One region of the Pseudomonas sp. JE3303 genome, then DNA from elsewhere that is predicted to be linked to it. Evidence: riboswitches for the same ligand, from Rfam matches in the RefSeq annotation. Region 1 holds a riboswitch; the other holds the start of a gene.
The links. A riboswitch is a leader RNA that binds a small molecule or an ion and turns the genes downstream of it on or off. The one in region 1 is predicted to bind thiamine pyrophosphate.
Positions count from the first base shown of each region.

Region 2: linked by a shared signal. The riboswitch ahead of thiC (phosphomethylpyrimidine synthase ThiC) and the one ahead of AC0ZZU_RS17760 (TenA family protein) in region 1 are both predicted to bind thiamine pyrophosphate.

Region 1 is NZ_JBWGIF010000012.1:68,136-73,973, reverse strand. It holds gene AC0ZZU_RS17780 (oxidoreductase) at 1-352, shown strand, start outside; gene AC0ZZU_RS17775 (LysR substrate-binding domain-containing protein) at 458-1,360, shown strand; gene AC0ZZU_RS17770 (hypothetical protein) at 1,425-1,679, shown strand; gene tenA (thiaminase II) at 2,084-2,740, opposite strand; gene AC0ZZU_RS17760 (TenA family protein) at 2,744-3,391, opposite strand; TPP riboswitch at 3,471-3,586, opposite strand; gene AC0ZZU_RS17755 (class I SAM-dependent methyltransferase) at 3,679-4,725, opposite strand; gene AC0ZZU_RS17750 (hypothetical protein) at 4,918-5,178, shown strand; gene AC0ZZU_RS17745 (DUF1810 domain-containing protein) at 5,175-5,612, shown strand; gene AC0ZZU_RS17740 (heme-binding protein) at 5,628-5,838, opposite strand, start outside.
Region 2 is NZ_JBWGIF010000001.1:577,003-582,840, reverse strand. It holds gene cytX (putative hydroxymethylpyrimidine transporter CytX) at 1-754, opposite strand, end outside; gene thiC (phosphomethylpyrimidine synthase ThiC) at 939-2,825, opposite strand; TPP riboswitch at 2,981-3,087, opposite strand; gene AC0ZZU_RS02735 (TolC family outer membrane protein) at 3,245-4,681, shown strand; gene waaA (lipid IV(A) 3-deoxy-D-manno-octulosonic acid transferase) at 4,712-5,838, opposite strand, start outside.

The sequences.
Region 1 (5,838 bases):
CGTGGAGCTGGGCATCTCACCGGAGTTCGAATCCAGGCTGGTTGCGGTGGCTCGGTCGGGTGACCGTCTGGTCGCCACGCTGTGCAACGAGCTGACTGCCCGTGAACAACAGCTCGAAGTCGATGTCGTGGTGGTGGAACAAGGCACCCTTCCCTTCGACGATATCTACCACGAGCTCAGGGCGAGTTCTGCCAATGACGGTGTCATCGACCTCGATGCCTTCGTGGCCGGGCGCGCGCAGCCTCTTTCCGGCGACGATGCCTTTGCGCTGTATCGGATCGGCGATGCTGTCTCCAGCCGTAATATCAACACCGCCATATTGGATGCCTATCGGCTGTGCAGTAACCTGTAGGCGAGCAACGCGCCCGGGAAATCCCTGGGCCAGGGTGCGGCAAACAACGATGATAATGAGCTGTCATGGACTGGCCCGGTCGTGGGCCCATAGGATGCCTGAACGATGAACCTCAATTATTTCGCGGCGTTCAGAGCGGTCATGCTGTCGGGTACGGTCAGTGGCGCGGCCGTGATCCTCGGTCGCAGCCAGCCGGCCGTCAGTCGTCTTCTGGACAAGCTCGAGCACGAGCTTGGCGTTCAACTGTTCGAGCGCAGGAAAGGGTTGGTCACCCCAACCAAACATGCGCATGACCTCATGGCAGACGTGCAGAGGGCCTATCTTTCGCTCGATTCACTACGTCAATCGGCGTTTCGCCTGGGCAAGGGCCAGGACTCCCATATCACAATCGCTTCGATGCCGGCCCTGGGTCTGGATTTCGTGCCGTACGCGATGGCCGAGTTCAACAAAGCCCATCCCACTATCAAGGTCACCCTCAGCGTACAGACCTCTGGCAGGGTCGAGGAATACGCCACGGCACAACAGATCGATTTCGGCTTCGTCGAAATGCCGTACCAGACGGCTGGCCTGAAGATCGAGACATTCAGCACGTCCCCGTACGTCGTGGCCGTTCCTGTCGACCACCCGTTCGCGCTCAAGAGCAGCGTCTCGCTCGAGGACCTGGCACGCACCGACTTCATTTGCTATTCATCCTTCGCGCCGGTACGACAGTTCATCGACCACGTGGCCCGCGAGTCGGAAATCCATCCCAGCTATACCTATGAGACCAATGTATCCGCCTCGGCATTGGCCATGGTGAGGCGCGGACTGGGCGTGGCGATCATCGATCCATTCACTGCCATGCTCAATGGTTCGGCTGACATCAAGTTCCTGCCCCTGGTGCCGTTGATCCCCTTCAAGGTCTCATTGTTGAGGCCGCAGGCACGAACCAGTATTCCCGCGCTCGAGGAACTGATCGAGATCATGTGGGCACTGAAGTCCAGACTGCTACAGGATCTACCGTCCTAGTGGGTCATACCGGTGGTATGCATCACTGACTCATCTTCAATCCCATCATCAGGCAGGTAAAGTCATGGCGTTCATTGCGGTGAATATTCGTGCAACAAAGGTCTACCATGGTTACGACAGCGACAGACACCTGATCATTGTCGACCTTCCCCCTGCGCCATGGGTCAGGAAACTCATCAAGGTCGATCGCATACTGTCTGTGACCAAGGACTACATCTTCATCGAGTGCCCGCATGACACCGTCCAGACCTGGGAATACGAAGGTTCTCTGGCTGACATCATGACCAGGCTCACTGCTGCGGGTGTCGCGGCCGTGTAGCCTGCTCACCTGCCGGTCGCAGGGCCTGCCCGCGATGGCAAGCCAGCTTTCACAGACACGGCGCTGAATCTGCGGTTGCGCTGACCTGTAGGAGCGGCCTTGTGTCGCGAAACGGGGGCGCAGCCCTCGCTGGTACGCAGGTATCTCGGACCGTGCGATTTGAGACGGGTACACGCTTTGCGGTCTTGTATTGCTGTGTTGGTCTTGCAATTTTGGGGCCGCTTCGCGGCCCTCTCGCGCGGTCCGGCGTCCCGGCACGAGGCCGTTCCCACAGATCGGCGCAACCTCAAACTCAGCGCCGTATCCGTGTGGCTTGCCAGCACATGCGGTAGACCGGCCACACGCACCCCGGTAGGTCTTGCGCCGTGCCCAGGGTAACCGCGCAAGCCGTGGCCCAACTCAGCTTACCACCGCCCTTCCAGCCCCATCTGCCAGAAGTCCGCTTCCAGCTTGGAGGCTTGCGCGAAGATCCCTGCGAGCTCGACAAATCGTTGCTCGGTCATGCTGCGCGCCGCCAGTTCGTCCAGGTGCTGGCGCGCTGCGTTGGCCACGCCCTGGTAGCCATTACCGGCGTACTCGCCGATCCATTCGCGATAGGGGTGCTGGGCCAGGTCGACGCCGGCCGACAGGTTGCGGCCGATTTCGGCGTAGCCGATCACGCAGGGGGCCAGCGCGACATGCAGGTCGAGCAGGTCGCCGGCGGCGCCGCAATCGAGGACGAAGCGGGTGTAGGCCACGGTGGCCTGGTGTTCGGGCGCTGCCTCGATATCGGCCTGTGAAAGGTCCCAGCGGGCACACAGGCGCAGGTGCAGGTCGGTCTCGTCGAGAATCGCCGCCAACCCCGCCTGGGCGGCGCGAATATCGGTCGGGCGGCGGCTCTTGTAGGCGGCCAGGGCCCAGGCACGGGCGAACTGGATGAGGAACAGGTAGTCCTGCACCAGATAAGTCCGGAAGGCATCCTCGGCCAGGGTGCCATCACCCATCTGGCGCACGAAAGCATGGTTGACGTAGCTGTCCCATTGCGGCGCGCAGGCGGCCTTGAGGCGGTCGAAGATATCCATGGGTTACGCCTCCCCTTCGTATACGGCGTCGAAGAATGCACGCTCCAGCGCCACGGTGCGCAGGAAGAAATCGGTGGTGACCGCTGCCTCCCTGGGTCCGACGCGGTCCAGCTCGGTACGCAGGAACGCGACGAAATCGCGGAATGCCGGGTTGTCGTGGAGGGTGATCCACTCGGCATGGACGAAGTTCTCCGGCAACGGCTGCGGCGCTTTGACGGCCCAGTCCAGGTAGAGCCATTCGGCCACGTTCAGCACTGCCAGCGCCGCTGCGTACGAGCGGGTCGCCGCGGCTTCGCGCATGATCGACTTGAAGCCTGCGGTGGGGAGCGTGTCCTGCGGCCGCTCACGCTCCGTGGGACTGACGCCCAGCGCTTCGAACGCGCGCAGGAAGTAGGTGTTTTCCTCCCCCGAGATCATCCCGGCAAAGCGTCCCAGCCGCAGACGCGCCTCGAAGGTGTCCGCCGTCGCGATAGCCGCGCCCAGCAGAGTCAGGAAACTGTCGAGGAAGCGATGGTCTTGCACCAGGTAGCGGACCATCACGGTATCCGGCACGCGGCCCTCGAAGAGTTCGTTGACAAAGCGGTGTTCGACCGCCGCTGTCCAGGAGGGCTCGCTCTGGCTGCGCAGGGTTTCGGTGAAGCGTTCGGTCACGGTGCTGTCCTCGGGAGAGTGGCAGCGAGACCGCAGGTATCGGGCATGGAGCGGCCTCGCGATGAGACCGGCAAAGAAGGCAGGTTGGCTATCCCATCCCTTCGCCGGCATGATCCGGATCAGGTTCGAAGGGTCACCGCGCTGCGAAGTGCCAGCGGTTTCTCAGCCCGTTGCAGGGCTCCCCTTGGTAGGCGTCATGTATACAGCAGGTAAAGGGTGGCTGTCATGCAGGGCATGTCCACGAAGCGCCGCCAGGCGGCGCTCGTGCTCCGGATCTCGCGGGGCCGCTATTTGCGGGCCTCCAGTATCAGATTGAAAGGTGTCTCGGCCGCTCGCCGGAAATGGCTGAACCCTGCCTGCGCAAACACATCGCGCAAGCGCGTTTCGCCGGCTTGGGCGCCGAGCCCGAGGCCAACTTCCTGGGACAGGGAGTTGGGCGTGCAGATGAACGTCGATGCTGCGTAGAACAACCTCCCGACTGGGTTGATGTTGTCGTCCAGCGTGTCCTCGGCGTAAGGCTCGACCAGCAACACCGTGCCGTCGGCCTTCAACGACTGATAGGCGTGGCGCGCGGCGCCAACCGGATCACCCATGTCGTGCAGGCAATCGAAGTAGCACACCAGGTCGTAATCGTTGCCGGGATAGTCCTTTGCTGCGCCCTGCTCGAAGCGGACTTGCTCGCTGACCCCGCCCTCTTTCGCCCGCTCGGTGGCGGTGGTAATGGACGGCGCGTGGTAGTCGAAACCGACAAACCGTGAAGCGGGATATGCCTTGGCCATGACGATGGTCGAGGCGCCATGCCCGCAGCCGACGTCGGCGACCTTGGCGCCCGCCTTGAGTTTCTCGACCACGCCCTCCAGAGCAGGCAGCCACTCGGCCACCAGGAAGGTCTTGTAGCCCGGCCGGAAGAAGCGCTCGGTGCCGCTGAACATGCAAGGGTGATGGTCTCCCCAAGCCAGACCGCCGTCGCCGCGCATGGCGGCCACCAGCTTGTCCTTGTCGTGGAACAGCGAGGCAATCACCATCGCGCCGCCGGCGATGTACACCGGCGAGTCTTCAACCGCCAGCGCCAGGGCCTGTTCTTCGGGCAGCACGAAAGTCCCGTCGTGGTGTTCCATGTAACCCGAGGCCGCCTGGGCGCTGAGCCACTCGCGGACCAGGCGTGGGTGACAGCCGGTCTTGGCGGCCAGCGCCTCGGGGGTAATCGGCTGGCTATCGGCCATGGCCTTGTACAGGCCAAGTTCATCACCGAGGATGACGTTGGCCAGGATGGCCGCAGCACCCATGTCGGACACCAGTCTGCCCATGAATTCGTGAAGCTTGGCTTCGTCCATGTCATGCCCTCCTGCACAGGATGAAGGGACACTAAGTTTAGTTCGCGGCACGGCGTGTGATGCGTCAGGCGGACAAACGTCGCGTTTTGCTGTCGAGACCGTTTGTCGAGACGTCTCGTGTTTATGCCAACCGCTGCGCCGGTTCTTGCTCTAAACAGGTGTACTCATCAACAGCGTCTCAAGGAGAGCTCCATGCCTGTGTCCCATGATCTTTACCAGGATCTGCATTACCCCCGCGAAATCGTCCAGCAGCGCCGACAGCAAGACCCCGAGCTCGATCGCCTGCTGGATGAATACGTGGACATCGACAATCAGGTACTGGCGGCGGAATCGATTTCGGCGGGCAATTTCGAGGATGATGACCTGCGCCGGCTGAAAGAGCGCCGCCTGGCGACCAAATACCGGATCGAGCTGCAGCTGGACAAGAGCAACAAGGCTCGGGCCGGTTCATGACCCGCCTGGACCCCTTCGAGCTGCAGCGCTTTGTCGAGGCGCAGGACCCTGTGTTCGACCGGGTGATGCAAGAGCTGCGCAGGGGGTCCAAGCGCAGCCACTGGATGTGGTTCGTGTTTCCGCAGATCCAGGGCCTGGGCCACAGTACGATGGCTGAGCGGTATGCCATTACGGGCGTGGCCGAGGCACGGGCATATCTTCACCATGAGGTGCTGGGGCCCAGGCTTCGGGACTGTGTCGAAGCCCTGCAGCTGCACTCGGACAAGAGCGCGCTACAGATCCTCGGGCATCCGGATGACTTGAAGCTGCGGTCCTCGTTGACGTTGTTTGCGGGGATCGAGCCTGAGGGCTCGGTATTTCACCAGGCCCTCGATTGCTTCTTCGAAGGCAAGCCGGACGAAAGAACTGTCCAGCGAGTGCGCTCGGTGCAATGAATGGACAACGGGTCTTCAGCTGCTGATCAGGGCGCTGGCCCCCGCATGGGCAACCAGTGCGTCCTGGTCCGGCTTGACGCCTGAAACCCCGACGGCCCCCACCACCTGCCCGTCCACCACAACGGGTACCCCACCTTCCAGCGAGGTCAGCAGTGGTGCCGAGAGAAACGCGCTGCGCCCGCCATTGACCATGTCTTCATACCCCTTGGTTTCCCGGCGCCCCAAG
Region 2 (5,838 bases), on a different contig from region 1:
TCAGCCAGGTGTTGCCGATGAAGTAGCCCAGCGCGGTGCCGGCGAACACCCGGTTGGCGCGCCGGGCGAAACGCGAGTAGTCGGCAATCAGTGGCAACCATGACAGCGGCATGGCGATCGCAATGTCGAAGCCGACCGCCAGCGACATCGAGCCATCTCCGGCGCGGGCCCAGATCGCGGCCAGATCGGCCTTGGCGAACAGGTTCCAGGTCAGCCACAGGCAGGCACCGATCAGCAGCCAGATGCCCCACTTGCGCAGGATCTTGCGCACGAAGGCCAGTGGGCCGCAGATTGCCAGCAGGGTCGCCAGTGCGCCGAAGCAGAGTGTCCAGAGCAGCGGACTGGTCAGCGCGCCGCCCTCGCCGAATGCGCGCGCACCCAGCAGGCTCGCGGCATCCCGCATGACGATGATCTCGAACGAGCCCCAGCCGATCAGTTGCAGCAGGTTGAGCACAGACGGCAACCGCACGCCGTGCCCGCCGAGCGTCAAGCGCAGGGTAGCCATGGCCGAAAGACCGGTATCGCTGCCGATCACCCCGACCGCAGCCAGCAGCAGCACGCCGACGGCGGTGCCGAGGAAGATCGCCAACATCGCGCCCGCCAGCCCCAGTCCAGGCGCCAGCATCGCGCCCACCTGCAGCACCATCAATCCCGTCCCCAGCGAAAACCAGAGCACAAACAGATCCCGCGCCCCGAACACCTGCTGCGCGGCAGGAACAGGCCGATCAGGCGAAAACTCGTCAAAGCCACTCATGTCAAAACAGCCCCTATCCAATACCCAGTCATGCACCAAGGCTGACAACCCAAATCCGCCAGGCCATGGCACGTTGCAACAAATGTGGGAGCGGCCTTGTGCCGCGATGCGCCGCGCGGGCGGCGCTCGATTCACGCGGCGCTGCAACATTCAAGCGCACGCTGCGCCGCCCCGCTCCCCTCCTTCAAACTTTCTGATACAACTGGCTACCTTCCTGCCGGAACCGCTCGGCCTGCTCGCGCATCCCATCCTCCACCGCCACGTCCACCGCCGCGATGCGCTGGTTGGCGGCGTATTCGCGCACTTCCTGGGTGATCTTCATCGAGCAGAACTTCGGTCCGCACATCGAGCAGAAGTGCGCGACCTTGGCCGACTCCTTGGGCAGCGTCTCGTCATGGAAGGCGCGCGCGGTGTCCGGGTCAAGGCCAAGGTTGAACTGGTCCTGCCAGCGAAACTCGAAGCGGGCCTTGGACAAGGCATTGTCGCGGATCTGGGCGCCTGGATGCCCCTTGGCGAGGTCGGCGGCGTGGGCGGCGATCTTGTAGGTAATGATGCCGGTCTTGACGTCGTCCTTGTTCGGCAGGCCAAGGTGTTCCTTGGGCGTCACGTAGCAGAGCATGGCGCAACCGAACCAGCCGATCATCGCCGCCCCGATCCCGGAGGTAATGTGGTCGTAGCCCGGCGCGATGTCGGTAGTCAGCGGGCCAAGGGTGTAGAACGGCGCTTCGTCGCAGCACTCCAGCTGCTTGTCCATGTTCTCCTTGATCAGCTGCATCGGCACATGGCCAGGGCCTTCGATCATGCACTGCACATCGTGCTTCCAGGCGATCTTGGTCAGTTCGCCAAGGGTTTCGAGCTCGCCGAACTGGGCTTCGTCGTTGGCGTCGGCGATCGAGCCCGGACGCAGCCCATCGCCCAGCGAGAAGCTGACGTCGTAGGCCTTCATGATTTCGCAGATCTCGTCGAAATGCGTGTAGAGGAAGTTCTCCTTGTGATGTGCCAGGCACCACTTGGCCATGATCGAGCCGCCACGGCTGACGATGCCGGTGACCCGCTTGGCCGTCAGCGGTACATAGCGCAGCAGCACGCCTGCGTGGATGGTGAAGTAGTCCACGCCCTGCTCGGCCTGTTCGATCAGGGTGTCGCGGAACAACTCCCAGGTCAGGTCCTCGGCCACGCCGTTGACCTTTTCCAGCGCCTGGTAGATCGGCACGGTGCCGATCGGCACTGGCGAGTTGCGGATGATCCACTCGCGGGTCTCGTGGATGTGCTTGCCGGTGGACAAGTCCATCACGGTGTCCGACCCCCAGCGGATGCCCCAGGTCAGCTTGGCCACTTCTTCCTCGATCGAGGAGCCAAGGGCGCTGTTGCCGATATTGCCGTTGATCTTCACCAGGAAGTTGCGGCCGATGATCATCGGCTCAAGCTCGGTGTGGTTGATGTTGGCGGGGATGATCGCTCGGCCGCGGGCAACTTCGTCGCGCACGAACTCAGGGGTGATCTCCTTGGGGATGCTGGCCCCAAAGCTGTGGCCTGGGTGCTGCTGCTCCAGCAGGCCGGCGGCGCGGGCTTCCTGCAGCTTCATGTTCTCGCGGATGGCGACGTATTCCATCTCGGCAGTGATGATGCCCTTGCGCGCGTAGTGCATCTGGCTGACGTTGACGCCGGCCTTGGCGCGGCGCGGGTTGCGCACGTGGGCAAAGCGCAGCTTGGCGAGTTCGGCGTCATTGAGCCGCTGCTGGCCGAAGTTCGAGCTCAGGCCGTCGAGGCGCTCGGTGTCACCACGGTCGTCGATCCAGGCCGAGCGCACATCGCCAAGGCCTTTGCGCACATCGATGACGACCTCGGGGTCGGTGTAGGGGCCGGAGGTATCGTAGACCAGCACTGGCGCGTTGCTTTCGCCGCCGAAGTCCGTGGGGGTGTCATCGAGGCTGATCTCGCGCATCGGCACGCGGATGTCCGGGCGCGAACCCTCGACATGGATCTTGCGCGACCGGGTAAAGGGCTGCACGGACTGCTGGTCGACTTGGGCCGACTCACTCAGGTTGATCGTTTTTTCTTGTTTGCTCATCACAGGCTCTCCAGACAGCTTCCTAGCGGTGGAATGTCGGGGAGAACCTGAAAAAGACGCGGACGCACCCTGTAAAGGTGCAGTGCCGGATGCGGGTATGCGGCGCTTTGCAGCTGCTCGACAAATCCCGGACCTGGCACAAGAGACTCGCCGGGAAAGCGAGAAATCTTGTTCCCTACGCAGGCGCTAACCTGATCAGGTTCAACGGGATCCGGATACTTCCGATCTCAGCCTCTGCTTCAAGGCACCCCGACAAGAACGCGCCCAGTCTAGACTGGTCTGAACACCAAAGCCAAGCTTGCATGCACAGGATGGATAAATGGCGCAAATGGCAGATTGTTGCCAAATGCGCACGCCACTACACTGCCTGGCATCCGATACTCAACAGTTCAGAAATTCAAACGTTCAAGGATCGCCCTATGCTGCGCAAACTTTCACTGGCCATTGCCGTGTCTTGTGCGTCGAATGGCCTGGCCTGGGCAGCGGACGTGCCCACCACGGTGAAGACCGACCTGGTCAGCGTCTACCAGGAAGCGGCGAGCAACAACGCTGACCTGGCGGCCGCCCGCGCCGACTACGGCGCCCGCCGCGAAATCGTGCCCCAGGCCCGGGCCGGCTTGCTGCCGAACCTGTCGGCCGGTGCCGAGATGGCCAACACCCGCACCAAGCTCGACGAGCCGGCGATTACCGCCAACCGCAGCGGCAACGTCTGGAGCGCGACCTTGTCGCAGCCGGTATTCCGCGCCGACCGCTGGTTCCAGCTGCAGGCGGCCGAGGCGGTCAACGAGCAGGCGGCGCTCGAGCTCTCGGCGACCGAGCAGAACCTGATCCTGCAGACCGCCGAGAATTACTTCGCGGTATTGCGTGCCCAGGACAACCTGGCCGCGACCAAGGCCGAGGAGGCCGCCTTCCGGCGCCAGCTCGACCAGTCCAACGAACGGTTTGATGTGGGCTTGTCGGACAAGACCGATGTGCTGCAATCCCAGGCCAGCTATGACACTGCACGGGCCAACCGGATCATTGCCGAGCGTGATGTGCAGGACGCTTTCGAAGCGCTGGTCACCCTGACCAACCGCGAGTACGGATCCTTGCAGGGCGTGGTGCACACCCTGCCGGTACTGGTGCCGACGCCCAACGACGCCAGGACCTGGGTCGACACTGCAGCGCGGCAGAACCTCAATTTGCTGGCCACCAACCACGCCGTCGATGCCGCCGAGGAGACCCTGCGCCAGCGCAAGGCCGGACATGCGCCGACGGTGGACGCGGTGGCGCGCTACCAGAAAGGCGACAACGACAGCCTCGGCTTTACCAACCCGGCGCCGCAGGCCGGAGTGCGCTATGGCGGAGACGTCGAGCAGACCAGTATCGGCCTGCAGCTGAACATCCCGATCTACAGCGGTGGCCTTACCAGCTCGCAAGTCCGCGAAGCCTACCAGCGCCTGAACCAGGCCGAGCAGCAGCGCGAAAGCCTGCGCCGCCAAGTCGTGGAAAACACCCGCAACCTGCACCGTGCGGTGAACACCGACGTCGAGCAGGTGCAGGCCCGCAAGCAGTCGATCATCTCCAACCAGAGCGCGCTCGAGGCCACCGAGATCGGCTACCAGGTCGGCACCCGCAATATCGTGGACGTGCTCGACGCCCAGCGCCAGTTGTACACCTCGGTGCGCGACTACAACAACAGCCGCTACGACTACATCCTCGACAACCTGCGCCTCAAGCAGTCCGCCGGCACCTTGAGCCCGCAGGACCTGCAGGACCTGGGGCGCTTCCTCAAGGCTGACTACAACCCGGACCGGGATTTCCTCCCACCGGACCTGGCGGCGGCAGCGGCGAAGAATTTCGAGCGCACGCCGTAGGGGCTGGCAAGTTTCTCTGGAGGATTCGCGTCAGACGTCTTGACGCGTTAGCCGGTCCAGCGCATCCAGCAACCGCTGCAGCGCCCCTTGGTTGGCCACCATGACCGCCCTGCCCGCCGCACCCATGCGCCGGGCATCCTGGGGCAGTTCGATCAGCCGCTGTACTGCGGCACTCAGCCCTTGGGCATCATCGACCTGCTGCAACGCCCCCGCCTCGCTCAGCATTGCGCTGATCTCCAGGAAGTTGAACACGTGCGGTCCCATGAGTACCGGCAGCGACAGTGCCGCAGGCTCGAGCGGATTGTGCCCGCCATTGGCGACCAGGCTGCCGCCCACGAAGGCGATATCGGCCAGCGCATAGAGAAACAGCAATTCGCCCATGGTGTCGCCCATCATCACCTGGGTGTGCGCTTCGACTGGCGTGCCCTGGGAGCGCCGCACCGTGGCGAACTGTGCGCTGCATAGCTCGTTCACGGCGTTGAACCGCTCCGGGTGACGTGGAACGAGGATCAGCAGTGCGTCACCATGCACCCCGAGCAACTGCCGGTGAGCATCGAGGATTATCTGGTCTTCACCTTCATGGGTGCTGGCGGCGATCCATACGGGTCGCTGCCGGGCGTTCCATCGGGTGCGCAGCTCCAGGGCGCGGGCGGGTAGCTGCTCGTCGATCTCAAGGTCGAACTTGATCGAGCCGGTGACCTGCACGCACTCGGTGCGCGCGCCGAGACTGCGAAAGCGCTCGGCCTCGGTTTCGGTCTGCACGGCGATCAGGCTCATCTCGGCGAGCATTGGCCGGGTCAGCCTGGCAAAACGTGCATAGCCCCGCGCCGATCGTGCCGAGAGCCGTGCATTGGCCAGGGCGACCGGGATGCCGCGTTTCGCGCACTGGTGAATATGGTTGGGCCACAGCTCGGTCTCCATGATGATGCCCAGCCGGGGCCGGACATGATCCAGGAAGCGCCCCGCCGCCCAAGGCAGGTCATAGGGGAGATAGCAGTGCTGGATACGGGGTTCGTCGGCGAACAGGACGCGAATACGCTCGGAACCTGTGGGCGTCATGCAGGTAATGGTGACCGGCAGGTCCGGGTAGGCCTGGAGCAGCGCGCGCACCATGGGCGCTGCGGCGATGCTCTCGCCGACCGACACGGCATGCACCC